DNA from 3 places in the Aerococcus urinae genome. Region 2 is predicted to be linked to each of the others. Evidence: riboswitches for the same ligand, from Rfam matches in the RefSeq annotation. Region 2 holds a riboswitch; each other region holds the start of a gene.
The links. Region 2 has a riboswitch for thiamine pyrophosphate ahead of AWM73_RS00160 (hydroxyethylthiazole kinase). Riboswitches for the same ligand answer to the same signal wherever they lie in the genome.

Region 1: linked by a shared signal. The riboswitch ahead of thiT (energy-coupled thiamine transporter ThiT) and the one ahead of AWM73_RS00160 (hydroxyethylthiazole kinase) in region 2 are both predicted to bind thiamine pyrophosphate.
Region 3: linked by a shared signal. The riboswitch ahead of AWM73_RS02430 (LuxE/PaaK family acyltransferase) and the one ahead of AWM73_RS00160 (hydroxyethylthiazole kinase) in region 2 are both predicted to bind thiamine pyrophosphate.

The regions. Positions count from the first base shown of each region.
Region 1 is NZ_CP014161.1:415,937-425,987, reverse strand. It holds gene AWM73_RS01910 (50S ribosomal protein L25) at 1-332, shown strand, start outside; gene AWM73_RS01905 (YeiH family protein) at 392-1,381, opposite strand; gene AWM73_RS01900 (aryl-sulfate sulfotransferase) at 1,520-3,409, opposite strand; gene AWM73_RS01895 (thioredoxin family protein) at 3,412-3,720, opposite strand; gene AWM73_RS01890 (Crp/Fnr family transcriptional regulator) at 3,836-4,489, opposite strand; gene AWM73_RS01885 (cation:proton antiporter) at 4,577-5,833, opposite strand; gene thiT (energy-coupled thiamine transporter ThiT) at 6,158-6,724, opposite strand; TPP riboswitch at 6,775-6,874, opposite strand; gene pyrR (bifunctional pyr operon transcriptional regulator/uracil phosphoribosyltransferase PyrR) at 6,873-7,406, opposite strand; gene AWM73_RS01870 (alpha/beta hydrolase) at 7,562-8,389, shown strand; gene AWM73_RS01865 (iron-sulfur cluster biosynthesis family protein) at 8,494-8,817, shown strand; gene AWM73_RS01860 (hydroxymethylglutaryl-CoA reductase, degradative) at 8,951-10,051, shown strand, end outside.
Region 2 is NZ_CP014161.1:20,272-30,322, reverse strand. It holds gene adhE (bifunctional acetaldehyde-CoA/alcohol dehydrogenase) at 1-2,162, opposite strand, end outside; gene thiD (bifunctional hydroxymethylpyrimidine kinase/phosphomethylpyrimidine kinase) at 2,561-4,009, opposite strand; gene AWM73_RS00160 (hydroxyethylthiazole kinase) at 3,996-4,835, opposite strand; TPP riboswitch at 4,993-5,091, opposite strand; gene apf (aggregation-promoting factor) at 5,483-6,181, opposite strand; gene nadC (carboxylating nicotinate-nucleotide diphosphorylase) at 6,497-7,372, opposite strand; gene AWM73_RS00145 (hypothetical protein) at 7,659-8,240, shown strand; tRNA gene AWM73_RS00140 (tRNA-Gln) at 8,369-8,440, opposite strand; tRNA gene AWM73_RS00135 (tRNA-Tyr) at 8,454-8,534, opposite strand; gene cdaA (diadenylate cyclase CdaA) at 8,768-9,619, shown strand; gene AWM73_RS00125 (CdaR family protein) at 9,612-10,051, shown strand, end outside.
Region 3 is NZ_CP014161.1:548,023-558,073, reverse strand. It holds gene AWM73_RS02445 (rhomboid family intramembrane serine protease) at 1-223, opposite strand, end outside; gene AWM73_RS02440 (SDR family oxidoreductase) at 708-1,475, opposite strand; gene AWM73_RS02435 (acyl-CoA reductase) at 1,496-2,914, opposite strand; gene AWM73_RS02430 (LuxE/PaaK family acyltransferase) at 2,907-3,944, opposite strand; TPP riboswitch at 4,006-4,091, opposite strand; gene rpmG (50S ribosomal protein L33) at 4,486-4,641, opposite strand; gene AWM73_RS02420 (penicillin-binding transpeptidase domain-containing protein) at 4,750-6,870, opposite strand; gene AWM73_RS02415 (YfhO family protein) at 7,054-9,738, shown strand; gene AWM73_RS02410 (class I SAM-dependent methyltransferase) at 9,800-10,051, opposite strand, start outside.

The sequences.
Region 1 (10,051 bases), 400 kb from region 2:
AGGTTAACGTTCCTGTATCTATCGTTGGCGAAGAGAAGCTAGCTAACCCTGCTGGTGTGGCAGCCATCAACGTCTACGAAGTTACCCTACGTATTGACCCTGCTAAAGCGCCAGAATACTTCACTGTGGATGTTAGCGGCTTAGACATTAATGACAGCGTTACTGCCGGCGAAGTTAAATTCGAAGGTATGGAAGAAGCTGAATTAATTACCGACCCAGAAGAAGTTATCGTATCAGTCAGCGCTCCAGATGACGAACCTGAAGAAGATGCAGAACCAGCTGTAGCCGCTGAACCTGAAGTAATCGGCGAAAAAGATTCTGACGCAGAATAACCACTTCATACAAAAACGCAAGCCCGAATGGACTTGCGTTTTTCTTTTACTCTATTTGACTAGAAGAACATTTTAGCCGCAACAAAGACAAGGGCAAAGAGAGCTACTGAGCCGGCGAAGCAAACTGCAAAGACTTTTTGTCCCTTTTCAAAGACCACTTTAAAGTTCACATTTACCCCTAAAGCAGCCATTGCCATCCCTAAGAGAATATAGGCTAAGTCAACTAAGTGACCCACAATAGCTTCTGATAGACCAGCGTAGGTCCCAATGGCCGAAGAAATAATGAAACCTAACATGAACCATGGCCATTGAATCTTGGCATGACTATTGCCATCACTCCGACGACTAGCAATATAAGAGAAAATCAAGGAAACCGGCGCTAGCATTAATACCCGTGACAACTTAACAATCACGGCAATATTTTCTGAAGCAGCTCCACCCGCGGCCCCAGCAGCGACAGCATGGGCGATCTCATGTAATGAGCCACCAGCTAGGACTCCAAACTGAACATCGGTTAAACCCATGATTGGCCGTAAGAGTACCATAATCAAGGTAAAGATGGTCCCTAGAATAGCGACTACGGCAACAGAAATAACCTCATCGTCCTCATCGGTTTCAATAATGGGTGATAGACCAAGGACAGCAGCTGCCCCACAGATCCCACACCCTGAAGCTGATAAGAGGGATAATTTACGTTCAATCCCTGCAGCCTTAGCCAGGCTATAAATTAGCCCAATCGTGAAGGCGATGACCACAATAGCTAGGGTAATGGTCTTGACACCGTGTTGAGCCAGCACTTCCAGGTTGAGGCGGAAGCCCATCAAGATAATCCCTAAACGTAAGAACTTGTTAGAGATAAAGCCTGATCCCCCCTTGGCGATCCCCTTTAATTGACCAGATGCTTGTAAAACCATCCCAATAATTAAGGCAATCACTAAGTGACCAATTAAGGATAAGCCAGGGAAGCCTGATAGCCATTTAGCGAATAATGATACTAATAATAACAGAATAAATGAGAGCCAAAAGCTCTTCTTTTTTAAAATGTCCATATCTTCCTCCTTAAAATAATAAAAGCACCTCAGAAGTCGCTTCTTATAACGGAAAAGGCTTCCGAGGTAGCTATTTTATTAGACCATAGTTTGGTTAATTTGTCCAAATTTTTTTAAAGAAATTTAAAATGTCTTTCTTTAACCCTTAATGGTTAGGCCAGTATCATATTTCTTGTCATCGATGATTAATTTGACCTTGTAATCTCCCTTATCAAAGCCGTATTTGGTGACCACAGTACGGGTTTCGCGGTCATCCTTAGGTAGGAAGGTTCCGGCACACATAGCTCCGCGATGCCCCTTAGCGGTTGAAATGAAGTAACGACGGGTATCTTCTTCGCCTTCAAGGACTAACATGACCAATTGGCCTTTTTCAAACATGGCTTCAAAGGTAAACATATCTTCTTCATCGGTTAGACGAACGTCAACCTTTTCAGGAACGGGTTCATTGACTTCTTCAGCTGGGATGTCATAGTCCATTTGCGCGGTTTCACCTAAGTAACCGAGAACACGTCCAGCGCCTAATTGTAAGTCATATTCCCCACCCTTCTTAGAATATAATGGGAATTTCTCAGCCCGGTAGTAGTTAGAACGCACGCTTAATTCATATTCCTTAACGCCATGGTTCCACTCAACGGTAATGGATTCTAATTTAGCATCAGGATCTTCTTGCATAGCAAATGGCCCTAATTCTTTAGATGGATTACCTTGGCCGTCATAAGCAATACCGCCGGAATGAATGAGGTAGTGGTCTTCATTATAGTAAACCACATTACAGATATATGGTGAGAAGAATTCGTAACCACGTTCTTTACCATATTGCCAGACTTGTTCAATTTCCATGGTTTCGGTATCGATCTTGTAACGGACCCCACGTGAATAGGATTCTTCTGGTGTTAAGTACTTGTCTGGATCTTGAGCCCCGTAGTGGTGGTTGTCAAAGCACATCACGTCGCCATCAGGAGTAATCAAGTTAGCGTGTTGTTCATATTGCCAGTCAAATTCTCCATCACCCACTGGAGTGAAGAGATATTTATGATATTCTTCTGGCCAGCCATCGGGATCAGAAATAATCCAGTTAATTTCTTCGGTATCGAAGTCAATATTCACCATAGCATTCACATGACGACCAGATAAGGTTAAGGAGTTGGTATGTTTGTCATACCAGACAGCATTGTTATGGAACCAGTCTTCTTCTGACCAGGAACCAGATTTTTGAGCGCCAGGTTTTAAGAAGTCAATATAGTTAATGGTCCGTTTAACCACCCCGGTATCCTTATCCACTACCACTAATTGGTCTTCTACGGTGCTATTTTCATGGTTACAGGTTAGGGCAATGATATCGCCATTTGGTAAGACACAACAGTCGTGGTGGAAACCAGTAGGTACCCGGTATTCGGTATAAATCTTACCTACTGCTGAGAATTCATACATCCCACTCATAAAGTAAGGCATAGAGGTCAAACGGTCACTGGACATGAGCAAGTGGCCATTGTCTAGCACCTTAACGTCCCAGACCATAGGCACATCTAATTTCAAACGCACGTCACCCGCATAGTCTACCGCAATGGCTAAGGCATAGTTAGCTGGGCAGAGGAACATAATGTTGTCTTGCATGTACTCAGGGGTGGTTTCAATCGAGTTGACTAGGTCGGTACCTTCCACTTGGCCCACTGGAATAGTTACGGTATGTTTCTTGGAAGGAGTTTGGTAAGGATAGATTTCCACCTTGTTTTCATATTCAGGGTAAAGTCCCACAATCGGAAGTACATGTTCAGTACCTACTGGGAAGGTTTGGAAGATGTCGGCTTCTTCAGTCTTACCTAGGACGCGAACAGTAATGGCTGTAGGTTCTTCGGTCTTAAAGAGGACCACTGCGGATAAAGGGTTAATGAGGTAGGCATTGTATTTCACTAAAGGATTGTCAAGAGTATAGTCTCCCAAGTGAAACTCCTCTAACATGGCTTCTTCAGCTTTTCTTTGCTTTTCAATCAAGTGTTCTTTATAGGTATAAGTTGCAGTTTCTGTCATGATTATTCCTCCTCTAACATTTTTTCAATCACTGGTTTTTGTTGTAAGCCCGCTTTACGGGTAATTTCATTACCGTCTTTAAAATAAACTAAGGTTGGATAGCCTTCGACGCCATATTCTTCCACGATGTCAGTATTTTCTTCAAAACTCACTTTAAGAATAGTCAGGTCATCCCCATGGCTTTTATCGATATCCTCTAAGATAAAACTTAACATTTTACAAGGGCCACAGGTCTTCGAATAGAAATCGACCAAAACATTGCCCTCAGCAATTTCAGCTTTAAAATCACCTTGTTGGTATTCTTTTATCATCTCAACACTCCTTTATTTAATGTTTGATAGCTAATTGATGATGGAGACGTTAAAGACTAGTTATAAGGCTTAACGCCATCGCATGAGTTATGAATATTTTTTGACATCAACTCCTTTACAGGTTATCCCAAATCTTCTCTTGATTAATATGGGTTAAGGCCTTCCGTGTCATTTTAAAGAAGCCCTCTTCTTCCATATGGTGTAATTCTTGGTTTAAACTGGACCGGCTGACCTTGATTAACTTGGCAAAAATTTCTTGGGTGAAGGGTAGTTCCATGTCGGGCTTTATGTCGCTCCGCCCAATTTCTAGAGAATTCTTGGAGGCAATCCAGTAACAAATCCGTTCACGAATAGTAGGATAGTTCAAGCAGGAAATGATCCGCTGGGATTCTAAGCCCCGCTCAATCAAGTGGTGGACATAGAGTTCCATACCCAAGCTGTCTTCAAAAACGATGGCTTTAAATAATTTTGCCGGTATCCAGGTAACGGTAGTGGCCCGTAAGACCACTAAATCATAGGTATAGTTTAAATTCTCGTTAAAATAAAGGTATTCCAATAGGATTGAATTGGTAAAGAAGAGTGTGGTATTTAATTCCTTACCCTCTGCCGAATAATTCACTGTTTTGAGTAAACCTTTATCGACAATGCCAATTTCAGTAATCCGTGTTCCAATGGTCTCAATCACATCGCCCTTTTTATAGCTTTCCTGGCGGGTGTGATTAATGACTTTCTCATGGTTGAGACAGTAGTCAATAAATGATGTTGACATTTTCCCATCCCCCTGTGTCTTTCAATATGGTTGGTTTGCTCCTTTTATTTTAATACAAGTTGAGTCATGTCCGCTTCGTTTCATCACTTAGCTAGGCAGTAAGTCTTCTTGCCTTGCCAATTTTTCTTTCTCCTTGCCCGCTTCGCCGAGTTTTCGATAAACCATGCCGGCTAGGGGGAGAGAAATAATTTCAATGATTAGGGCAGCGGCTGAAATTGTGATCTGTAAGAGATTAGCTAACTCAGGGTAAACCCCCATCAAATTATAGGCAGCAATCCCAGCAAACATAATCGAGACCCCCGAGTGAGGCATCATAATGATTCCCATATACTTTTCAACGACCTTGGGGGCATGACTGATTTTGGCACCCAGATAACAACCCAAGTATTTGCCTAAAGCCCTAATCAAGATATAGGCCACCATTAGCATGCCACCGTCAAATAGGGCTGCTGGATTCAGGTGAATCGATAGGTTGACAATGAAAATCATTAAGGCATAAGAGTGAACTGGGCCGAGATCCATTTGCAAGCTCGGTACTTTCTCAGGATCCACCACGTTCATAAAGGCGCATGAGCCCGCGATCCCGGCTAATAAGGACATCATCTGAGTTTCAGTGAAGACATGCCAGTTCAAATAATTATCTAAGGCATAAATGACTAGCATGGAGAACAAATAGATAAGGAAGCTTTGCTGTTTGGAAGCGCCTTTTCCTACTAATTTCCCTGCGACCAGTCCGATTACCCCACCCAAGAGAATCGGAGCTAAGATCATAATCAGTAATGAGCCCAAGACGGAAGTGGAACTTTCGTTTAAGACCGCTCCAATAATCGATACTAGGGGGAAGAAGACAATGTTAACCATCACTGAGTTAAAAGCCGTCATCGATGGCACTGAATCAGATAAGGGGCCGGAACAATCATACTGTTCCACCACTGAGACTGGAGGTGCCGGTGCAGTCGCAATAGCGATCCCCCCAAAGAGTAAGGCAGCAATGATGGGTAGACCTAAGAGGTGAAGAATAAGGGCAAAAGATCCCGTCACCACTGCAAAGGTTACCACCAGGTCAGATATTCCCATGGCGAAGACTTTACTGATGGAATCCTTGATGTCACGGTAAACTAACTTATAGCCCACCATCGACCCCACTAGAATTTGCATAAGTACCATCAGTGATTGATAGACCTTGGTTGAAATTAGTTCAGGGCTTAAAAGGTTTAGCCCGTGCTCTCCGAGAAACATGGCCACAATCAACCAACCAATGATGGCTGGGAATTTGATTTTCTTAGCCAGTTCTCCGGCAAAATAAGCAATAAGCATTGCCAGTAAGAAACGAAGAACAAACACATTGAACACTCCTTTCCAATATTTTTCTTAAATCCTCTATTACTTATTGGTCGTTATAGCCTTCTCACTTTGGGTAAAAAATATAGTTCATAACTTCACATACTTAACTAAAAAAAGAGAGAAAGCTTTCAGCTAGGCTTTAACTTTAGTTATCCTTTTCACAAAATATTATAGCAAACGCTTTCTTATTAAAGTGTTTGCGCGCCAACAATTCCATAAAATCTTTCTTTTTGTCAAAAAATCAGTCTCAGTCAATAAAAAGACGCCCTCTCAAAGGACGTCTCAGAACAATAATTCCATCTAAGCAATTGTTAAAATTGCTCTTTAATCTTCTGGATTTAAGAGCCTGGGGGCATTATTAAATAATAAAGCCACCACTAAAGCCCCTACTAGCCAGGTAAAGAAACCGGTAGGTACATTGACAATGGTCGTATACCACCAAGCATTCATCCCTTCTGGGGCATAAGAAGACCAGAAGGCATAGCCGGCATACCAATGGATAAAGTATTGGGCCACCATCCCAATAAAGGTCGCTGAAAAGATACCGATCCAAAGCCCTTTTTTATCTCCTTCTAGCCCTGCTTTCTTGACCCGACTAGCTAAGAGTCCCGTTAAGCCTGCTAACATAAAGGCGAAGAAGTATTCAAGGAAAACTTGGAAAGGGGTTAGAATGGTGGCTTGACCAGTGATTAATTGCAAAAGCCCAAACAGGAAACCGGCAGCAAAACCGCTCTTTATCCCACGTCTTAAAGAGATCAAATAAATGGGAATAACCCCTAAGTTTACCCCAATACCTACTCCATTGGTGGTCGGTAATAGACCTAATAAATAAGCCAAGACCGCTACCATAGCAACTTCTAATAAAACTCTTACTTGTTTACTTTGTCCCATAATTATAAAGTCCTTTCCTAGCAAAAAACAGGTAAGAGAAAATGCCTCTTACCTGTTTTTGTGCACTTTCTTCCGCTAGTATTACCTAGTCTCAAGTTCAAAGGGTCTGTAAAATACATCTCAGCCATAAAGGCTCCCCTAGTAGCAACTATTTAATTATATATACTGCATCCTTACTGTCGAGTTCCCGCATCTTCACCCGAATTTTCTCTTGCCGGGAAGTGGGAATGTTTTTACCAACAATATCAGCACGAATCGGTAATTCCCGGTGGCCCCGGTCAATAAGTGTGACTAAAGAGATCTTGCTTGGACGCCCATGATCCATCAAGGCATCCATCGTCGCCCGAATGGTCCGACCAGTCATGAGGACATCATCACAGATAAAGATGTGTTTACCATTCACATCAAAGTCCAACTGGGATAAGTCTTTGACCAACTGATCCTTTTCCTGGTCGAGGTCATCACGGTAAGCACGAACATCCAATTCCCCATAAAAGACATCAGCCTCTTCTAACTGGTTGATGCGGTCCTTAATCCGGTTAGCAATAATTGCTCCGCGGGTTTTAATCCCTACGATGGCTAAATTAGCGGTACCATGGTTGCGCTCCAAAATCTCATAGCTCATTCGCGTTAAGGCGCGCTTCATTTCTGCTTCGTTGAGAAGCTCGACTTCTGTTGCCAAGGCATCTCCCCCTTATCCTTTATTCTACACATCATTGTAGCGAAATATTGTGAAGTCTGCAATTATTTCTTAACCTTGAGCACCTTCAGGGGGATTGCGCTTGCTTAATCCCCCTGGGTCAAGTATGCTAGTAGCACATTAAGCGGAGGTAAATCATGTTCAATGCCGATTATTATTATCTAAAAATGAAAACCCACTACTTAAGCTTGCCCTATTCCGGCAAGAAGCGGCGGGTGCGAGTCCTACTCCCTAAAAATTACCAGCAGGAATCCGCGTCCTATCCAGTTGTTTACATGCATGACGGACAAAATGTCTTTTATAGTAAGGAGTCCTTCCTAGGCTATTCCTGGAAGGTCATCCCTACCCTCAAGCGTAATCCCGATTTAGCCAAGATGATTGTGGTCGGGATCGACAATGACCCTCAAACTCGCTCGGATGATTATAATGCTTGGAGCTTTGAAAATCCTAGTGACCCTAAGGCAAGGCCCTTGGGGGGTTTAGGCAATGATTTTAGTGACTTCATTATGAAGGTGGTTAAACCCTTTATCGACCAGACCTATCGGACTAAAACCGATAAAAACCATACGGCCATGATTGGGTCTTCTTTTGGGGCCAATATTACCGCCTATATGGGAATTAAGTATGCCGATCAGATTGGCCGCTTGGGGATTTTTTCCCTAGCCCAATGGATCGTTCAAGAACCCTTTGATCGCTATCTCAAGTCACAAAGCTTAGACCCCGAGCAAAAAATCTACCTCCAAGTCGGCAGCAAAGAAGGCGATGATACCGATCGTCTCTTTATCCAAGGCAATATGGCCCAAGCCTATATCGACGCTTCCCTCCACTACCAAGCTTTGCTTATCGCAGGAGGGATTCCAGTAGAAAATATTGACTTCAACATCTATGTGGATGAAGAGCATAATGAATATTACTGGGCCAAACACCTCCCCGACTGTCTCCGTTTTCTCAGTAGCGACTGGTGAAGTATGAAAACGTTTTAAAAATTATTTTTAGGCTTTTCCGACTAAACTGCTCACGAATTCTGATATAATCATCCTTATAAGAGTTGTTGTGAGGAGGATATGCCATGAAGTTATTTTTCACCCAGAAAGCCATACAACAGTTACAAAACTTAGATCGTTTCCATAATATTTGCCTAACAACCTCCGATGAAACAGGTCATACCAGCCACAGAGCCTATCGGAGTTTGGTCTTACAAACCAATGCGCCTACTTTTGAAAACTTTGATGAGGTCCTTGAAACGCATATCGGTCAAATCCATGTCACAACACAGGCCCTCAGCATATTAGGCAATGACAACCGGATAGATTTTGATGAATTTCGGCAAGTTTTTGTCCTCTTAACTGACGATCAAATAGTCGATGATAATCTCTATTGCATCGACCATTAATATCGACTTACTATTGATTAATGCAGTAATGCCCCATAAACTAGAAGTTGGAAGTAATCCCCAACTTCTTTTTTTATGAAAAAGTAATAAAGCTTACCCCTTCACTTATAAACAAAGCACTTAGGAGGTTATCATGACTCAAGTGAATTTACAGGGCTTCTACCGCCTCCCCCTAGAGGAACGCCTGGCCCGCTTAAATGAGCTCCACTTTATTAGTGATGAAGAAAAGGACTATCTCAAGAATAACCAGGGCTTGCCCCTAGACTTGGCAGATAAGATGGTTGAAAATCTCATTGGAACTTATTTCCTACCCCTGGGACTGGCTATGAACTTTGTTATCAACCAAAAAGACTACTTAGTTCCCATGGCAATCGAAGAACCTAGTGTCATCGCAGCAGCCAGTTACGCCGCTAAAATGGCTAAGGCAGGCGGCGGCTTCCATAGCGAGGTCTTGAACCGGCAAATGACAGGGCAAATGGTCTTCTTAGGCTTAGACCAAGCCAAGCAAGCTGAAATCTGGGCCACTTACATCAAAGACCACCGAGACGAACTCATCCAGTTAGCCAACCAGGCCCATCCCAGTCTCAGCCGACGGGGCGGAGGTGTACGCCAGTTAGAAACAGCCTACTATCCCAAGGCAGATGAGCCATTTTTTGTGGTCTATATGACGGTAGATACCCAAGAAGCCATGGGCGCCAATATGATGAATACCATGCTGGAATCCTTAGCCAGTCACATTGAAGCACTTAGTCAAAAGGATGAGTCACTACCCCGTCTAGAAAAATTAATGGCTATTTTAAGCAACTTAGCTACCCAATGTCTGGCTAAGGCCACTTGTCAAATCCCTATTGAGGCATTGGCTAAGCCTGGTCAAGATCCTAAGAAAGTAGCTAAGCGGATTAGTCAAGCTAGCCAACTCGCCCAAGTCGATCCTTACCGGGCCACTACCCACAATAAAGGGATTATGAATGGTGTCGATGCCCTAGTCATCGCTAGCGGTAACGACTGGCGGGCGGTGGAGGCAGCCTGTCACGCCTATGCCAGCCAATCCGGACAATACCGGGGCCTGGCCCAATGGGACTACCTTGAAGATCAGGGCCTATTAGCTGGAGAGATCACCCTCCCCTTGGCCTTAGGAAGTGTCGGTGGATCAATCAAAATTCACCCTGCTGCTAAAGTCGTCCATCATTTACTCGACCAGCCCAGTGCTAGGGACTTAATGAAGATTGTAGCT
Region 2 (10,051 bases):
ATCCCCGCCATGGTAGCTGCATTATGCATCTTCTCTCTAGCTAGCGGGTCAAAGTCTTTGACTGATTTTTCTAAGTAGTCAAAGACAATCTTAATAACTTGAAGAGAGAGTCCATCGGTATAGTCTGAGGCAAAGATAGATACATAAGCCTCAATAGCGTGGGTTAAGACATCCATCCCGGTAGCGGCAGTCACCCGACTTGGCACCTTTTCGACAAAGCTGGAATCCACAATAGCCACCTTAGGTAAGAGGGCGTAGTCAGCAAGAGGGTACTTCTTATTGTTCTTCTTATCTGAAATGACCGCAAAAGGTGTCACTTCGGAACCGGTCCCTGAGGTGGTTGGAATGGCCACTAATTGGGCTTTTTCACCGAGGGCTGGGAAACGGAAGGCCCGTTTTCTAATGTCCATAAATTTTTGAACCAGGTCGCGGAAGTCAACGTCAGGACGTTCATAGAAGAGCCACATGATCTTAGCGGAGTCCATAACTGATCCCCCACCAATAGCAATAATGGTGTCCGGTTGGAAGGCGCGAATGGCATCAGCACCCGCTTGAACTGTAGAAATATCTGGGTCCGGTTCAATGTTATCGAAGACATCATAGACCACCTTATTTTGCCGTTGTTGGAGTTGATCAATGACTTTTTGGACAAAGCCGAGTTTGGCAATGCCTTTATCAGAAATAATCGATACCCGTTCCACATGGTCTAATTCTTGTAAGTATTTAATGGAATTCTTTTCGAAGTAAACCCGAGGGACTTTAAACCATTGCATGTTATTTTGCCGCTCCCCTACTCGTTTAATATTAATCAAATCTAAAGGTCCCACGTTACCAGCTACGGAGTTATGTCCATAAGACCCACAGCCTAGGGTTAAGGAAGGAATAAAGTAGTTATAAACATCCCCAATCCCTCCAAAGGTTGAAGGCGCATTGACAATGACCCGGGCCACTTTCACCCGTTTGGCGTATTCGATTTCTAAGTCGCGGTTATTGGTATGGATGGCGGCGGAGTGGCCTAAACCGTTGAATTCCACCATAGCTTCGGCCTTAGCCATCCCATCTTCGGTTGTTTCAGCCTTTAAGATGGCAAGGACTGGAGATAATTTTTCCCGGGTTAGCGGTTGGGCAGGACCCACTTCAGGAACTTCTGCTGCTAGGATGACAGTTTCTTCTGGCACTTCAAAGCCAGCTTCTTTAGCAATCCAAACCGCTGATTTCCCGACAATATCGGCATTGAGTTTGGCTTGGTCAACCGCCTCACTATTGGCTTTAGCTCCAAAGCAGAATTCTTCTAAGAGGGCTTTTTCCTTTTGGTTGACAAAGTAAACATGGTAGGACTTCATTTCTTTAATGAAGGCAGGGTAAATTTCTTGGTCAACAATGGCAGCTTGTTCTGAAGCACAGACCATCCCATTATCGAAGGCCTTACTCATGACAATATCATTCACAGCTTGCTTGAGGTTGGCCGTTTTTTCAACATAAGCAGGCACATTCCCTGGTCCCACACCCAAAGCAGGTTTCCCACAAGAATAAGCAGCCTTAACCATGGCAGATCCCCCAGTGGCTAAAATAGTAGCGACATCAGGGTGGTTCATCAGTAAATTGGTGGCTTCCATCGACGCATGTTTTGGATCGATCCATTGGATACAGTTTTCAGGTGCCCCTGCCGCAATGGCCGCGTCACGCACTACTTTGGCCGCATGGATAGAAGATTCCAGGGCTTGGGGGTGGAAGGAGAAGACAATCGGGTTACGGGTCTTCAAGGAAATCAAGGACTTAAAGATTGCTGTCGATGTTGGGTTGGTAGTAGGAACAATCCCACAAATTACCCCGACAGGTTCAGCAATATAGGTTAATCCCTTGGCTTCATCACGGTCGATAATGCCTACTGTTTTCAAGTGACGCATGTGGTTGGTCACATGTTCACAAGCAAATAAATTCTTGGTGGCCTTATCTTCAAAGACACCACGTCCAGTATCTTCAACGGCATGTTTAGCTAAAACCCCATGTTGGTCTAGAGCTGCAATCGATGCCTTAGTAACAATATGGTCGATTTGCTCTTGGTCTAAGGCCATAAAATCTTCTAAGGCCTGTTTAGCCTTAGCCACTGTCTCATCGATAAATTGTGGAATATCTACTTTTTGTTCTTTTCCTTTAGCCATTGTTCTTCCTAACCTTTCGTTTATTTTTAATGACTTTCATCTTTATGGCTATTATGTTAAATTATTCACAATTAAAAAGCAAGTTATTTTTTGTTTTTCTTTTTACCCACAACCGCTTACAATTACTGAAACATTAGTAACTTAACCTTGTAATCGCTTACAAGATTTAAAAGAATATTTTTATATTTTAATTAAAAAGAGAAAATATGTGTTTATTTTCACAATGTTAGATAAAGATATCCTTTTTTAAAAACAGATAGACCCTTTTCTAAATATAAAAAAAAGGCCATGACAAGCTATCATGACCCTTATCGGTGTACAGATACTCTTCCCTTAGTGGTTCTAGCCTGGAAGGGTTTAAAGACTAAAAACTATTGGCTAAGGGAAGCTAAAGCAAATTAATGGTCACTAGGGTAATAAGTCAAGAGGCCAAAGCCATGGTTCAAGGGCCCACTCCCCTGACCTAGATCTAATTGATCTTTAAGAGCTAGGCTGAGATAAGTTTTGGCCCGGGCGATGGCAGTGACTAAGTCATCACCCTTGGCTAGGTTGCTGGCAATGGCACTGGATAGCGTACAGCCGGTGCCATGGGTATTGGGGTTATCGACCCGGTCGCCTTGGAACCAGTGGACTTCGCCAACAGGAGTCACCAGGACATCGTTAGCATCATTAACCCGGTGCCCACCCTTACAGAGGACCGCGACTTGGTAGGTCTGGCTAATTTTTTTAGCGGCCGCTTCCATATCCTTTGCCGAATGGATTTCTTGTCCCGCTAAGACCTGGCTTTCAGGAATATTGGGCGTAATTAAGCTGGCTAGGGGAAATACCTGGTCTGCTAAGACTTGAACTGCTTGGTCTTGGATCAAGTTCGATCCACTAGTGGCTACCATAACGGGGTCTACCACAATGTTTTTAGCTTGGTAGTTTTTGAGGGCCTTAGCAATTTCTTCCACTAAGTCCACCTGGGAAACCATGCCAATCTTGACAGCAGCCGGGGGAATATCCTCAAAGACCGCTTGGAGTTGGCTAGCCAAGGCCTCTGGACTGAGGTCATAGACCCCGGTCACACCCCTAGTATTTTGGGCGGTCACTGAAGTAATAGCACTCATGCCAAAGACTCCATTGGCCTGCATGGTCTTGAGGTCCGCTTGAATACCCGCTCCCCCACTGGAATCTGAGCCGGCAATGGTGAGGACGGCTTGGAGCTTAAAAAGCTTTTCAGCAGCTTTACGGATGGCTTGAGTCGCTTGGTAGGGGGCTTCCGCCTTAAATAAGGCGGAAATCAGAGCCACCCCAGCCAGACCCTGGTCACGTAAATTAGCCATATTATCTAAATTAATCCCGCCAATGCCTACGATAGGAATATTGACCCCTTGGGCAATCGCTCTCAGGGTAGTCAGACTAGTTCCTTGGGCATTGGCCTTAGACTGGGTCGGATAGAGGGCGCCAACTCCCAAATAGTCTGCACCAGCTGCTTGGGCTTTTAGGGCGGCCTCCAAACTCTTAGCCGAAGCCCCGATGATCTTATCAGGACCTAGCAGTTGTCTAGCCTGGTCGACTGGCAGGTCATCTGCTCCGACGTGGAGGCCATCAGCATCCACCGCCAAGGCCAGCTCATAGTCATCATCAATAATAAAGGGGACACCTGCATCTTGGCAGAGCGCTTTGATTGTTTTGGTCAGATCCAGCTTTTCCTCCTGGTCTTTAAAGGGATGGTCCTTCAGACGTAATTGTAAGATCGTGGCCCCGCCCGTTAAGACCTCCTTGACTTGCCGGATTAATTCATCATGGTCAAAGCGGTCGGGGGTAATAGCATAGACCAATAAATCATTTTTATTGAATGGCATACTTGGCTCTCCTTTCTAATTCTTTGGCCTCTAATAAGAAGACCTGGTCAATGACTCGGTTGGAATAAGTAGCATTGCCCTCATAAGGCTGGAGCACTTGGGCAGCGATTTCTCCCGCCACCCCATAGCTAACCATGGCCGCCGTCGTCAGGTAAAAAAGATCTTCTCCCGGATTACCAGCTAAAAAGCTGGCTAAGACGCCGCTTAACTGGCAACCTGATCCCGTATAAGAAGCCATCCAGGGGTGACCATTTTCAATGACTGCCAGCCGTTCGCCATCAGTTACTAAGTCAATCGGGCCTGACATGGCTAGGATAATCCCTTTTTCTAGGGCATAAGCTTTAAAGGCCGGGGCAAAATCAGCCAGGTTAGCCAAGGTCACCTCGTCTCCAGGCCCCAAGTCGACCCCTGATCCTTGGCTTCTTTCAAAGAGGAGGCTACGAATTTCCGAAGCATTCCCCTTTACCGCAGTCACTAGACCTTGGTCAATCAGATCTTGGCAGAGCTTTAATTTAGACGGCATAGCTGCAACTCCCACTGGGTCTAAGACCACGGGATGCTGATCATTTTTCGCTGTGGCAGCGAGGTCTAATAATTCCTGGTTAGGCCTAGGGCTAGCGGCATTTATGAGCAAGAGGTCAGCCGTCTTGACCACATCCTGACTATTAGGTAGGTTATCGGTCATTACGGGACGCCCGCCACTGGCTAGGATCACATTGGCTACATCATGGATGGTGACATAATTATTCAAGACTTGGACCAGCGGGGCCTTGGCCTTGATCTGCTGACTATATTTGGCAAAGGGAATGGTTGTTTTTTTAGGCATTTACTCATCTCTCTTATTCTGTTCAGACTGCATATTTTACCTGCAGGTCTTTTATTTCTAGACAGAAAAAAAGTCCTGCAAAGTATACTCCACTGATTGTACTTTGCAGGACTTCTTATCGTTAGGCTTTACCAAAGCTTGGCTATACCGTACAACGATATTTGAATTCTCACATCCCTACGCAAGTTTTAACTTTCTCAGGTTCAAAGAGTCCAGGTTTCCACCTATCTCAGCAAAAGCACCTCTTGTGAGTACTTTCTAACTATAGCAGAAACCGCTTACCTATTCAAGGCTGACCACTTAGGCCCCCTTTAAAAGCTAAGATAAATAAAAAACTCCAGCCCAGGGAGCCGGAGTTGATTGAGGAGTCTGGGACAAAAGTCTCACACTCTTTTGAAACGTGTTCCAAAAGTCAGCCCTGACGTCCACTTCACGAACTATGTGCGATAGGCTTTCGCCTATCTTCCATAGTTTGTTCCAGTGGTTCAGGGCTCCTTTGACTTTTGTCACACTCTTTTGAAACGTGTTCCAAGCGCAGAGCAAGCGTCCGCTTCAGAAAAAGGCGCTAAATTCTCTTTGAGAATTTAAACGCCTTTTTCTTCCAGCGGTCTTGCTCTTTGACGCGATTGTCACACTCTTTTTCTATCTTAGTACCAACCGTTAGCGTTCCAGAATGCTAGAGCGTTGTCCCATGAACCGTAACGACCGGCTACGTATTGGTCAGCCACACGTTCTTGGTTAGCTGGGGAGTAGTCACCATTTAAGTAAGAAGCGCTTAATTGGTAACGTCCGATGTATTGGCCGTTAGTTGCTGAGTATGAACCACCAGATTCACGTTGAGCAATGATTTCTTTAGCGGATGAAGAAGAACCAGTGTAAGCGCTTTGTGCTGGAGCTGGTGCAGGTGCAGGTGCTGGAGCAGCAGCTGGTGCAGCTTGAACAGTTGCAGGTGCTTGGTAGGTTTGACCAGCAGTTTCATCGACGGTGTAAACTTGAGCTGCTTGACCTTGTTTTTCTACTTCAACTTCATTAACCTTACCTGATTGGTCAGATTTGAAGGTTAATTTAGTTCCTGGGAAGATTAAGTTAGCATTTTCGATGTTGTTGATTTCAGCTAGTTCTTTGGTGTTCACGTCTGCTGCTTGAGCAATAGCGTTTAAGGTGTCACCAGATTTAATGACATAAACTTTTTCGTTGTCATCTAATTTTTGGAAGTCAGCTTTGATTTCTTCAACTGAACGTGCTTGCCATTCAGCTGCGTGTGCTTCAGTCGTTTCCCCAGCAGCAAAACTTACTAAGGCTGATAAAGCGATTGAGGTACCTACTAAAACTTTCTTCATATTCATGTGTAATAAAAATCCTTTCTTATGTGCAAAGTTCATTCTTTTTTCTATTTAATATGATTAAGCATCTTAATCATTCAGATTCATTTTTATCTCTCAACGAGGTCTTTCCCTCGTCGACATGAAATATACTATCATGGCTTCCAGACGAAGAAAAGGGATTTTCTGACTTGTTAAGGCCCTTTAATTACTTTGACATTTTAAAAGGATTTTCTGAAACATTTCTGTCGCCTTGTAACCTTGCTGTAACAAAAGTCAAGACCAAGCTTTATTTATTGGTTTTAGACATCAAGGATTTCTGCCTCAGGAGGTCCAGTCCTATTCGCTAACTTTCAGATGTTTGAGGGACAAATCTAAGATTCCAGCCGAATGGGTAATGGCCCCACTAGAGATATAGTCAATGGCTAGGTCCTTATAATCTGTGACATTATCCCAGGTAAAGTTTCCTGAAGCTTCTATAATCGCTTGACCGTTAATGATTGCAATGGCTTCCTCCATGGTGTCATGGTCCATATTATCGAGCATAATAATATCGGCTCCCGCTTCCACTGCCGCTCTGACCATGTCCAAATCCTCGACTTCAATTTCAATCTTCTTCACAAAAGGAGCATAGGCCTTAGCCGCTTGGATGGCTGCTTTGACCCCACCGGCTGCAGCAACATGGTTATCCTTGAGCATAATTTGATCAGAGAGTGAGTAACGGTGGTTATAACCGCCCCCTACCCGGACTGCATATTTTTCCAAGGGACGGTAGGCTGGGGTAGTTTTACGGGTATCCAATAGCTTAATGCCACTGCCTTCCAAGGCATCTACAAAACGACGGGTAGCCGTAGCAATCCCACTCATTCTCTGAAGGAAGTTGAGGGCAATCCGTTCGCCACTTAAGAGGGTATTGACGGAGGCCTTGATCACCATCAGAGTCTCTTGGTTCGCCACCCGGTCACCATCTCGAACCCAGCTCTCAAATTGAACCTCAGGATCCAAATGGAAGAAAACCCGCTGGAAGAGATCCAAACCACAAATCACTCCCGCTTCCTTAGCCAAGAGCTCCACCTGGGCCGCTTGCCCTTGATAAATGGCATTGGTCGACAGGTCCTCATAAGGAATATCTTCCTTAAAGGCTAGGGTAATTAATTCATCAATAATATCTTGGTTCAGATTTCTAAAATTAGACACTTGTTTTGGATTAGCCATCACTAACCGCCTCCTCATTCTTTCTATCCTGATTCTCTGACTAGCCACTTTCACTAGCCAAAGAAGGCTGACTTTCCTGAGCCTAAAAAGCCCAAAAAAGCTGATACTGTTTTTACCTATCATACCATAAGCCAAGGCAGCAAAAACCCCTAGTCTTATACGGAAAGTGATCGTTTTAGACAGACTTGACAAAAATAAGGGCTAAGCTTATGATAATTTTTAAATTTTTATCATTATTTGGTTTTATATCGATTATATTAGGACTCATTCTTCAAGGAGGATTACAATGAAAGAAAGTATTTCGGTTAGCAAAAAAAATACGGGTAAAATGACTACCGTAGCCCTATTAACAGCCATCGGTATCATTATCCCTATGATTAGCCCCATTAAAATCGCTTTTGGTCCCTTTTCCTGGACCCTGGGCTCACACATTGCCATTGATATGGCACTCTTTATTTCACCAGCCTCAGCCGCTTTTGTGGCCTTAGCCACCTCATTTGGTTTCTTGATAGCAGGCTTCCCCTTACCAGTGGTCTTCCGGGCGGTTTCCCACCTCTTATTCACCTTAGTAGGGGCCTATACTCTCCAACGGTCCAACCAATTTGTCTTGAACCCTTGGAAAAGAACCCTCTTTAACGCCGGAATTAATAGCTTACACGGGCTCGGGGAAATGATCGTTATCCATTGCTTTGTGACGGCAGGATTAACCAGTTTGGATGGTCAATACGGTTACTGGGCTTCCCTCTTCATTCTCTTCGGCATCTCTTCCCTCTTCCATGGGATGATGGACTTTGAATTGGGTTACCTCTTCCTCAAGTACCTCAACAAGCACCTGCCTTATAAGTTCCCCCGTTTTCCAATTAAATAAAGTAGAAAAAACTCCCTTAGCTCTTTCCTTATTTGGGAATGACTAAGGGAGTTTTATAGTTACAATAGAAATTATTTTTTAGTTGAAAACAAAAAAGAGACTGTACGCACAAGTACAGTCTCATTGAACTGGGGTAGCTGGATTCGAACCAACGCATGACAGAGTCAAAGTCTGTTGCCTTACCGCTTGGCGATACCCCAATATGATTAGAAATGGAGGGAAGAGGATTCGAACCTCTGAACCCGAAGGAACGGATTTACAGTCCGCTGCGTTTGGCCGCTTCGCTATCCCTCCAAATCAGTACTCAATTAATATACCACTATTTCCCTAGAAAATGCAAGGGCTATTGCCAATTTTTTTCTATTTAATATCGCTTTTTTGTTTTTCTGCTCTTTTTTGAGACGGACGTCCTACGCCTATTCACTCCCTACTATCCATAATTTAAGAAAGACCTAAAGCCTGGTCAGACAGTGTCTATGGTATACTTATTAATGAATTTAAAACATCACTAAATAGGAGGGAAAACGATGGATTGGGAATCAATTTTCAGTTGGTCACACGCCTTTGACCTGATCGATATCTTGATTGTTTGGCTCATCATCTATCAGTTGCTCAAGTTAATCCGGGGCACACGGGCGGTCAATATCTTTAATGGCATCATTATCTTTTTACTTTTTAAAATGGTTTCGACCGTCTTTCAATTAGAAACCATCGACTGGATCATGAATAGTATTATCCAGTGGTCAGTCATCGGGATTATCATTATTTTTCAACCGGAAATCAGAAACGGCCTCGATCACCTCGGTCAAAGTTTACGCATGAAAAATTTACGAAATACCCAAAATGACCCCATTGAGCAAATGATTGAAGAAATTATCCGGGCTTGCCAGTACATGGCTAAGCGTCGGATCGGCGCTTTAATTTCTATTGAAGATACCCAATCGCTCACCGAATATGCCAACACGGGAATCAAATTGGACGCTGATATTACTGAACAACTCCTCATTAATATCTTCATCCCCAACACCCCGCTCCATGACGGGTCAGTGGTGATCCAAGATATGAAGATTAGCTCAGCAGCGAGTTTCCTCCCCCTCTCGGAAAACCCCGAAATTCCTAAAGAATTAGGAACCCGCCACCGGGCTGCGGTTGGCCTCAGTGAAGTCACCGATGCGGTAGTTGTAGTGGTTTCTGAAGAGACCGGTGACATTTCCCTCACCTATAAAGGAAAAATTATGCGCGACCTGTCTGAAGAAGAAATCCGCGAGACCCTCCGTCAACATTTTGCTGAGAGCGAAGACAGCGATGCCATTATTGAAGGCAACCACTTCTTGAAGAATATCTTCCAAAAGAAAAATGGAGGTGACAAAGATGAATAAGCTCTATGAAAATAAAGCCGCCATGATTTTTTTCTCACTCTTACTGGCCCTTTTCCTCTTTATCTTTGTCAAAGCGGAACGTTATAATAATAACCCGGTCAGTTTCTTCACTAATATCAGTGAAACCAAGTCAGAAACCATTTCCGACGTTCCTGTCTATGTCAGTGGTGATGTGGATGACTACTATATTACCGGACTCCCTGAAACTGTCTCTGTGGAAATTTCAGGTCCAAGTAATATCATCGACCAAACTCTGCAAGCTCGCGAGTTTAAGGTCGTGACTGAAAACCTGGAAGAACTCGGCGAAGGATCGCACTATGTACAGCTCACCATGACTAATATTTCTAAAGACCTCAATTATCGAATCTCACCTTCCAGTGTTGAAATCAATATTGCTCAACTGCAAAGTCAAAAATACCCGGTGGAAATCCA
Region 3 (10,051 bases), 530 kb from region 2:
AGAGAGTAATGGAATTGAATAAGAGATGAGAAAAACCGATATGAACAAAAATTGGCGTAATTAAGCGCCAGTATTGCCCATAGATTGCTATTAAAGCATTCTCCTTAGCGCCAAAATGCAGGAGGGTTGAGATACTGAGGCTCGATCCCGTGACTTCCATCAAGAGATAAATAATAATTTGAATAGCTAATAAAGCATAGGTGATATAAGCTTTTCTTCGCATTTTAACTCCTTCTGTGTCAACTAAGTCTAATTACCTATTAACTTTACCATACTTTTTCTCGACAAGCTGTCAATAAATAGGTAAATCAGATAAAGCACAATAGACAAGATGACGTTAAATATTTGGGCTTTACAATTAAATTTTTTCATGGTGTCGATGATAAGATCAGGTGACCAAGTCAAAGCGACTCTATCCTTAATAAAAGTGATTCTATCAAATGTAAAAGACTTCTTTATGGCCCCACAAGGTAATTTAGCTTGGTAGCTTTCATTATACTGCTAAACGTTCTCCTTCTTCATAGGAAAGTTGATAAGATTGTATCTTGTTTGAATAGCACTTAGCGATATTTTTGGTAGTATAATCTGCTAGTAAATGATAAGGAATATTTATCCATAAAAATAGTCCCAAGCCTTGAATGCCTAATCCAAGACTTGGGGCCACTACACACAAGGTGTTTTTATATTGCTCCTACACGGCCAAAAATTTAACCCTGCATGACTAAGCCACCATCAACGTATAATATTTGACCGGTCATCATCCTACTCCAATCTGAAGCTAAAAATAATACTGGACCAACTACATCATCGACTTGAACCATTCGAGCTAAAGGAGTTGATTCAATAATCTTTTCTTTCAATATTTCTTTCGTTGTTTTAGTTGAATCTGTTGGATAGACCAAACCTGGTGCTACACCATTCACCCTAATATTAAAGACACCTAAGTCCTTAGCCATGCTTTTCGTATAACCAACAATGCCGGCCTTAGTAGTGATGTAATCCGCATAGGGGACAACAGGATCAGCAACCAAATTAGATACCATATTAATGATACTGCCTGAATTATTTTTCATCATAGTGTCTAAAACCGCTTGGGTGAGTAGACAAGTTGCTTTTAAGCCCCCTTCCAGCTGCCTTTGATAGTCTTCCCAAGAAAGCTGCCAAACTTTCTTCCTTTTCTCGGCATCGAATTGAAAAGGAGAAAAGACATTATTTACTAAAACGTCAAGACGACCGAAATTATCTAATACTTTTTTAACAACTTGATGAACCCCTTCTTGTTTTGTAACATCTCCCTTAGCGAGAAGAGCTTGAACGCCTTGAGAGGTACAATATTCTGCCACCGCTCTTGCTTGTTCTTCACTTTTGCGATAATTAATGACGACATTAGCGCCTGCTTTGGCAAATCCTTTTGCTATTGCAGCCCCAATTCCTCGACTTGATCCACTAATGAAAACAACTTTTCCAGCCAGCAAATTACTCACTCCTTCATTTTCTAATCTCTATAGGAATTCCAGCGTTCAGAATCTCTAAGAGAAGCTGAGTCAATATCTACTATTCGAACCAATTCTCTTAGTAGGGAATAACCATCAGAATTCCAAGCTGGATGCACTTGCATCATCGCAGATAGACTCGTTACGCGAGTAACCCCTAATTTTCCCCAATGGTTAGCCATTTTAAATAAACTTTCTGTAGGAGCTGCTACCCCTACGCTCTGTAAAATGGATAATTTATTCACTAGTAAATTATCAATATCCTCCCATTGATCTACAGCAATCACTTGTATCACGCGAGACAATGGCGAAGGGCTAAAAGTCAATGCTTGGCTATAAGTCACTAGCCAATTCTCAGGGTGAGCTGGGAAGATCTCACACCCTCCCTGCCATTCGATTTTTTCGCGCCACTGAGATCGTAAGTAAGCTTCTTCGAGCGATAACTTTCTGAGTGGATAACGCTTTTCATAAGCTCTTAATTCTCCTGCTAACATAAGGGCAAATTCTCTGGGAGAAACTTGACCTCCTCCTTCCACAAAATAAATCTGAGGGGAATAGCATCCTTGTTGATCATAATAAACTACCGCTTTAGCTGCTTCATGGACGATATGATTTACCTTTTCAGCATTTAATACTTGATGATGAATCACGCCAAAACTCAATTTATTCCCAAAGCTAATAAAGTGACTTGCTGGTGATAGCTTGGCTTGAATAGCTGCCATGGTTTGATTATTTCCATAAGCAAGAACACAATCAGACGAGTCAATCAAGGTTTGTTCACGCTCCTCATCTCCTCCCTGCCAGGAAAGGATGGCTAATTTATTAGCCAATTTAGGCTCAATTCGAATCAGCAATTGACAAAATAAGCCAATAAAACTCGGTTCACTAGAAGATACTTTTCCAATCAGCTTTCCTTTCACTAATAAATTAGCGACTAAACTCCATAATGGTAAGGCAGGCACATTCCCTGCCCATATATGCGCACACATTTGTGGAGCAAAAGCGCGACTATATCCCCCATGCATTCTGGGCACAAATTCTTCTAAAATATTAGGATTTTCAAAATTTTCAGCTAGCCAGCGCCTGAGTTCATGTTTCCTAAAATTCAATAAAAATTTAGTCAGAGCTAAGCGTAGAATTTCTGAATCATAGCCGGTAATAATAGGAAGTATTTTTTCATATTTCTTTCTAAGGGAATTCTGGCGATCTAATAAACAAAGGATCGCCTTATCTATAGCAGCTATGATCTCTGTTAAACTAATTTCAGAGCTATCGTTTTTCATGCGTTCTATCATTATTTTTAACTGTTCAACATTAGGAGCTGGGACTTGGATACGAATTGAATCAAATATCAGTTCACGGTTTTCAATAGCAAGATCATTTACTATAGGCGGCAAATAGCCACAGTTTATATTAATCATGGTGACCCTCTAACCAATCTTTAGCTGCTATCGAGCAGCCCTTAGGCTCTCCATTTTTTACCCGTCCCAATAACTCAAAACCACATCCATGGTCAATGGCTAAGTCTCCTGTTTGAATAGCAGGGACAGAATTAATATTTGCTAAATCAATATGAACGAGTAAACCTGGTTTCCCTTGCTCAACCTCTAGACCCGTCGCGGGGTCAATGATTTTATATTTTATCCAATGCGGCCCTCGTTTTAATAGCACTTTATCAAAAGCAAACTGGGTATAATATTCTGTGGATAATTCTGTCATACCATACATATTCACCGGATTTGTTCTTACCGGAAAAACCGAAAGTAGCTTTTGATAAAAAGTATCTAGCTGATAAACCTTAGAGAAATTTTTGAACCCCCCAGTATCAAATAATAGACTATCCGGATGGATCGGAAGCACTTCTCCTTGGCTTAAGGCTTCAAACAAGTGGACGAAACTATAGCTAGCTCCTAAAATAATTACTGGTTGCTTTTGATGCGCCATTAGCCATTCTTTTAAAGCAGCGACTTCTAGGCCTTTCTCAGTGATAAAATGCATGGAATCCGGCTGACCATTAGCCTTCAATATTTCTAAATAGTGAGCCAGTGAAGAATTAGGCATCTCTTCTTCATTAGGAAAAAGAATTGCCGTAGGTAAAGATTTATCAGTGACATACTGCTTGAAACCTAACAAGGCAGACAAATCATAAATTTCTAGATCTTTATGATAGTGTTTTCCACTGATTCCTGTCGTCGTCCCGCTTGTCATAAATATACGCGAACATTGTTCATGTGGTGTTGCACTCAGAAATGCATTTTTAAAGGCGTCGGTTGACACTGCCGGGATGTCCTTCCAATGACGTACTTGTCTTATCCCTACAGCTCTTCTTTGACAGAATTGCTGATAATCTTGATTATGTTTATATAAATATTCAAATAAAAGTAGAGCCATATCATTAAAATTTTCTTTTTCTTCGGGATGCTCTATAAAATGTTTAATAATCTTTTTCATTTTTCCCTCCTACAACATAAAAAGGCCACTATCCTCTTGAGTTCAAGATGACAGTAGCCTTCTCCCGTTGAATAGATTTCCCTACGCAATAACTTGATCAGGTTCTACGGGTATATTCTCAGCCATCCGGCACCCCGAATCTCAATTCACATAAATTTTATCATAGCGCTTACATAGCATCAATATGTATGGCTTTTTTTAATGATTTCATAAAAAATGACTTGTAAGGAGGAAAGTGTGCTAAAAGTAGAAAAGCCCTGATATTCATTGAAGGAATTATGTGCGATAGACTTTCGATGCCTTCCCTAGTTAATTCAACTAGCTCAGGTCAGACTTTTGCAAGCTATTTCGATTAGAAATTTTTTAAAAAGAGGCTGGAAAGTTTTCCAGCCCCTTTTCACTATATCAATGTCTAAAAAGAAAATGTCATTCTAAAAGCAATCTCAGCCTTAACTGAATAAGAACTTCCAACGAATATCAGCAAATCGAGTGATAGTCTGAAGACTATCGGTACATTCTCTTTTTAGCAATAGAAATATTTCTATTTTTTAACTTCTCTAAATAAGCATACTTTACGTAATTTTGGACTATATTTTTTTAATTCAATACGGTCAGGGTTGTTACGACGATTTTTTTCTGTTAAGTAAATGCGTTCGCCCTTAAGTTCCGTATTTTCTAAAAGAATGTTAATACGCATTATTTTCCCTCCATCAGATCAATAATTTATCATAGATTTTTAATCATACCTTAAAAGTCTACCATAGTTCTCAGTGCTTTTCAAACTTTTTATAAAAATGCCCTGGAATTATTTTTTATGGTAATAGGCATCTAAGACCTTGTGACCAACAACCTCTGCTGTCTTATCAAAGGCCGAAGCACTGATTTCTGGAATGACTACCGATAAGGCAATCTTAGGTTGTTCGTAAGGCGCGTAAGAAACAAAGGTTGAGTTAATTATCCCTTCGGTCCCTGTTTCCGCCGTACCAGTTTTAGCAGCAATAGTCACCGGGAAGCCTCTAAATTCATTATATGAGAGACCTTGCGGATGGTTGGCTGCTGACCAGAAACCTTGTTGAATTCGTCCCAGTTCTTCTGGACTTAACTGTACGGCATTCAACAATTTAGGTTGGTTTTGATACACCACTTGAGGGGTGTCAGACTCATGCTCACCATTTTCTCTGAGCACTTGTTTAAGCACATGGCTGGCATAGCGTTTACCACCGTTAGCGATAGTTGCGACATATTGGTTCAATTGCATAGGCGTATAGGTATCATATTGACCAAAAGCCAAGTCAATATAGTTACCAGGGTTACCCCCTTCACCTTCCAGACCAGTCACTTCATTTTGTAGGTCAATGCCGGTCGAGCTTCCTAAACCAAATTGATGGTAAAAATTACGCAACTTATTACCCGTTTCTGGATCTAAACCAGCCAAGGACATCCCTGCTTCATAATTGGGTAAGCCCCCGATAGCCATGGCAGTCCGGATCATATAGACATTGGAAGACCTTGCCAGAGCCATGACATCATTAATAGGAACGGGGCTAGTATTGTGGGCTGCCCACCAGGAAGCCTTCCTTGGTGTCCCAGTAAAGTAAAGCGGTTGGTCAATAAAGATATTTTCTTGCCCCGGTTTTAAAACGCCATAATGGTAACCGGCCCCAACTGTGGCTCCTTTGACGGTAGATCCCATGGTAAAGGATGAATTAATGGTTCCCAGGGCATCGTCAATGATTTCGCCATGTTCGTTCCGGTATTTACCAGCCATGGCCAGGATCTCCCCATTATTAGGGTCACTGGCTACCACATAGATGGAATTATTTTTACCGGTACTTGAGCCGTGCAGGTAGCCCTCCAAAATTTCTTCAATTTTCTTTTGAAAATCAGTATCAATGGTCAGTTGAACGGTATTGCCCATCGAGCCAGGATAAGCCTTGTCGGTTCTCACGACCTCGCCTCTTTGGTTAATTTCAGTTTCGTACTTGGTCTTGGCACCATGCAGGGTATCTTCATGCATGGCTTCCAAGTAAGACTTACCGACCCGGTCATTGCGGGCATAACCTTGGGCCAGGTAGTATTCAGCCTTATCACTCGGCAGTCCCTCTTCTTCAGAAGTCACGCTACCGATTACTGAGCGGAGTAAGTCTTTTTGTGGATATTCTCTACGCCAATCCATGGTGGTATTGACCCCAGGCATTTCATTACTATGCTCACTGACCAGGGCAATTTCTTCATTGGAGACATCCTTGTTTTTAATCAAGGTTGGTGTGAGGGCGTAGGCCCCATTCATGCGCTTATAAATCAGAACCGCTTCGAGATCATCCCCAGAAAAATTGATATCCTCTTCAGAGACATAGGATAATTGCTTCTCGTACAGTTCACTATCCCTTAGCCGCAAGTCTTCTTCTGACATCCGCTCATTTAAGCGGTCTTGATTGCTGGCAATCCAATAATCCTTTCGGTCTCGCTCTGTGACTTCCCCAGTATCCAAATGAATAAAACTGGCTAATTTCCGGGCAGTCTTGGCCATATCTTCCCCCGTGACATTGGGGCCTCGGGTGTAATTAATGGCTTGGAGTCCCTCGTTATCCACCAACATCTTATGGTTACGGTCCACAATATAACCTCTAGGAACACTTTCTTCAGACATATTCTTTTCAGTCATATGGACCAGTTCTTGGAAGGCTTGACCATTAACAACCTGTAAGTAGCCTAAGCGGAAGATAAGCAGAGCAAATAAAATAAATACAATATAAAGTAAAATGTTTAGCCGATTCAAGTAATTATGCCAATGGGGCGATTTCCGCCGTAAAGTTTTGGAATTAACTTGGGCTTGTTTTTCTCTCCCCTTGTGCTTAGCTGACTTATCAAAGTCATGCGACATGCCTTCACCTACTTTCTTTTTCTTATCGTCATTAAGTGCCAACACTCACTTTCTAAAAAGCAAGTCACCTATCATTATAATCGATTTCTATGATTTTGTCTGACTGAAAGTAGACTTTTATAAATTCTTTGAAAGATCTCTTGACCTGGCCATGTTCTGATAAATTAATTTGTGCTAAGCTAAGGTGAAATCAAGCATCTTTAAGGAGTTAGCACGGTGTCTTTAATGAAGAATTTTTCCAAAATGAATGCAGTTAAACGGTCGCTCTTATTAGCGGCAGGCCTCCCAGTTTTAATCCTGGTCTTTATTTACCTGTTTCAGGGTATCTTTCCCTTTGGCAATCAGACGATTTTAACTGTGGACTTAGGCCAGCAATATATTGATTTCTTCCAATATTACCGGGAGACCCTGCTAGGCAATTGGCAGCAAATCTTCTACTCTTTCCAAAAGGGAATGGGAGGAGAGATGGTAGGAACTTGGACTTATTATTTAATGAGTCCCTTTAACCTCCTACTCCTCCTCTTTCCCCAAAAAGCCCTCCCCATAGCCTGTGTCTGCCTGGTCCTAGCCAAGAGCGCTGCTGCTAGTACCAGTTTTCTCTGGCTACTTTACAAAAATTATGGCGACCACGGCCCCTTGACCATCAGCTTTGCCTGTTTCTATAGTTTAATGGGCTATTTTTCCGCTAACCAACTCAATATCATGTGGTTAGATGGCCTGGTTTTTTTGCCTTTAATCATCCTAGGCATCCTAGACCTTATCCACCACAAAAGGAGCACTTATTATATCATTAGCCTGGCTCTCTTATTGATAGCCAATTATTATATCGGTTATATGGTTTGTCTTTTTGCTGTGCCCTTCTTTCTTTATGAACTCTTTGGCGCCCAATTTACCAAGAAGACTAAACAAGCGAGATTCTCATTAAAGCAATATTTTACTATAGGACTGCGCTTTATTTTGTCCTCTTTGGCAGCAGCCGGACTAGCGGCTTTCACCCTTATTCCGACCTACTTTGCCCTGGCTCAAAGTAAAGGCAGCTACCAAGAGCTTCATTTTGACTGGTCCTTTGCCTATCCACTCTGGCAGGTTATCAGCAAACTGGTGGTCGGTCCCTTTAACTTCGACCAAATGCCGGAGGGTTTACCTAATCTCTTTGTCCCTTCCCTGGCTATTTTAGCGGCCCTGGTGTTTTTTCTGCAAAAGCGGTTCAGCTGGCAGGAAAAACTGATGAGCTTTTTGGTCTTAGCTTTCTTACTCTTATCCATGAATGTTAAAGCCCTAAATTTAATTTGGCATGGTTTTCAGTATCCCATCTGGTACCCCTACCGTTTTTCTTTTGTCTTTTCCTTTTTCCTCCTTTACCTAGCTTATCGGACTTTAAGGCAAGTAGAGCCTCTAGGCAATCAGCCAGCCATTGTGACCCTGTGCCTGGTTGGATTATCCACCCTAACCTTGGCCTTACACTACCAAGATTTTTCTTATATTAGTCCTAATACCCTACTTTTCTCAACGATAGCTTTTGTGTTTAGTTTTTTTGGCCTTTACTATCTCAGTCATTCCAGTAAGAAAATGGCTCCCTTGCTACTCTTGTCTGCCTTGGCTTTGATTGAGAGCATGACCAATACTGCTTTAACCTTAAACTCTATTTCTTACCTTAACTATGACAGCTATGCCCAGTATTTAGAAGTCAGTCAACCGCTTTTAACTCGTTTGCAGGACGATTCCGGCGAGGATTTCTACCGCATTGCTAAGACCTTTCAACGGACTAAAAATGACCCCATGCAATTGTCCTACTATGGATTAGACCATTTTAATTCAACCATTGAAAGATCGACCACCGAACTTTTTAAAGCTTTGGGCCAACCGACAACCACTGGTTCAGTCAATTACTCGAATGGCAGCCTGGTCACCGATAGCCTCTTTAATGTCAGATATCTGATCAATAGCCAAGTCCAAAGCCAAAAAGAGGTCGAAGATAAGGCCTATGAGCGCCGCTTAGTTAGCCATCGCCCCGATTTTAACCATTATCCTTTAGTTGACCAGGTCCAAGGTTTTTCGGTTTTTAAGAACCCTTACGCCCTGTCGCTCGGCTTTCTGGTCGATGAAGCCATCAGTCAAATGGACTTGAAGCCTGACCAACCGATCGATAACCAAGATAAACTCTTGGCCTATCTCAATGATCAAGACAGTCGAGCTACTAAGGACAGCTATCTGGATTTCTTCCGGGTCAGGGACTTTAAGCGCATGGATTTAACTAATCTAGAAAGTGATGACCCCAGTCGGATTAATACCAGCTACCATAAGACGAACCTAGAAAGTAAAAGTTTTATCGACTTTACTCTAAAGATTGATAGCAAGCAAGCCTACTACTTGACTGTACCAGGGGATTTATCGGAGGAGGATGTGACTTATTACTTGGATGGCAAAAAGCTAAATTATGATAAAAGTTACAATTCCACCCAAGTCTTTAATATCGCCAACCAATCCAGCCCGGGGGAAAGAATTTTTACCATCGAGGTAAAAGCGGATAATATCAACCTTTCCCAGCTCAACCTCTATTCCTTAGCTAACCAAACTTTCGACCAAGTGATAAATAGCGTGGCGGATAAAAAACTACATATTGACCACTTTGCTGATAACCACATCAAAGGAAGCTTTGAAGGCAAAGCGCATGACCAAGCTCTCCTCCTTACCATCCCCTATAATGAAGGCTGGCGGGCCCAGGTCAATGGTAAAAAAGTCAATTTGGAACCGGTTTTAGACCGGAGTATGATGGTCATTAAAGAAATCCCTCAAGGAGAAAATCAATTAGAACTCCGTTTTCGTCCCCAGGGATTATCCTTAGGTGTGGCTATTTCCTTAGCCCATGTCCTTGTTTTGTGGTCGCTTTACCGAAGCAAACGGAAATAATACAATTAGAAAATGCATCCAATCATCATTTTGAAAGGATGCATTTTTTGCTTGATGAGTATTATTTCTCACCAGCTTTTTGCCAGAGCACACAGGTGAAACTGGGGCTGGCGGATTTAGCATACTTGGCTTCCTGACTGGCTAAATCAAGGTCAACATCAGGGTGAACAGGGAGATATAAGCCTTCGCGGTAGCCAAGCACCTGCTTAGGGTAATATTTTATAAAGTCTTGGCTATCTCGGAAATGGGCATAATTATAAATGGAGTCTTTTTTCTCTTGATAGTATTGCCCCCAGTCTCCAGACTGAGTAAT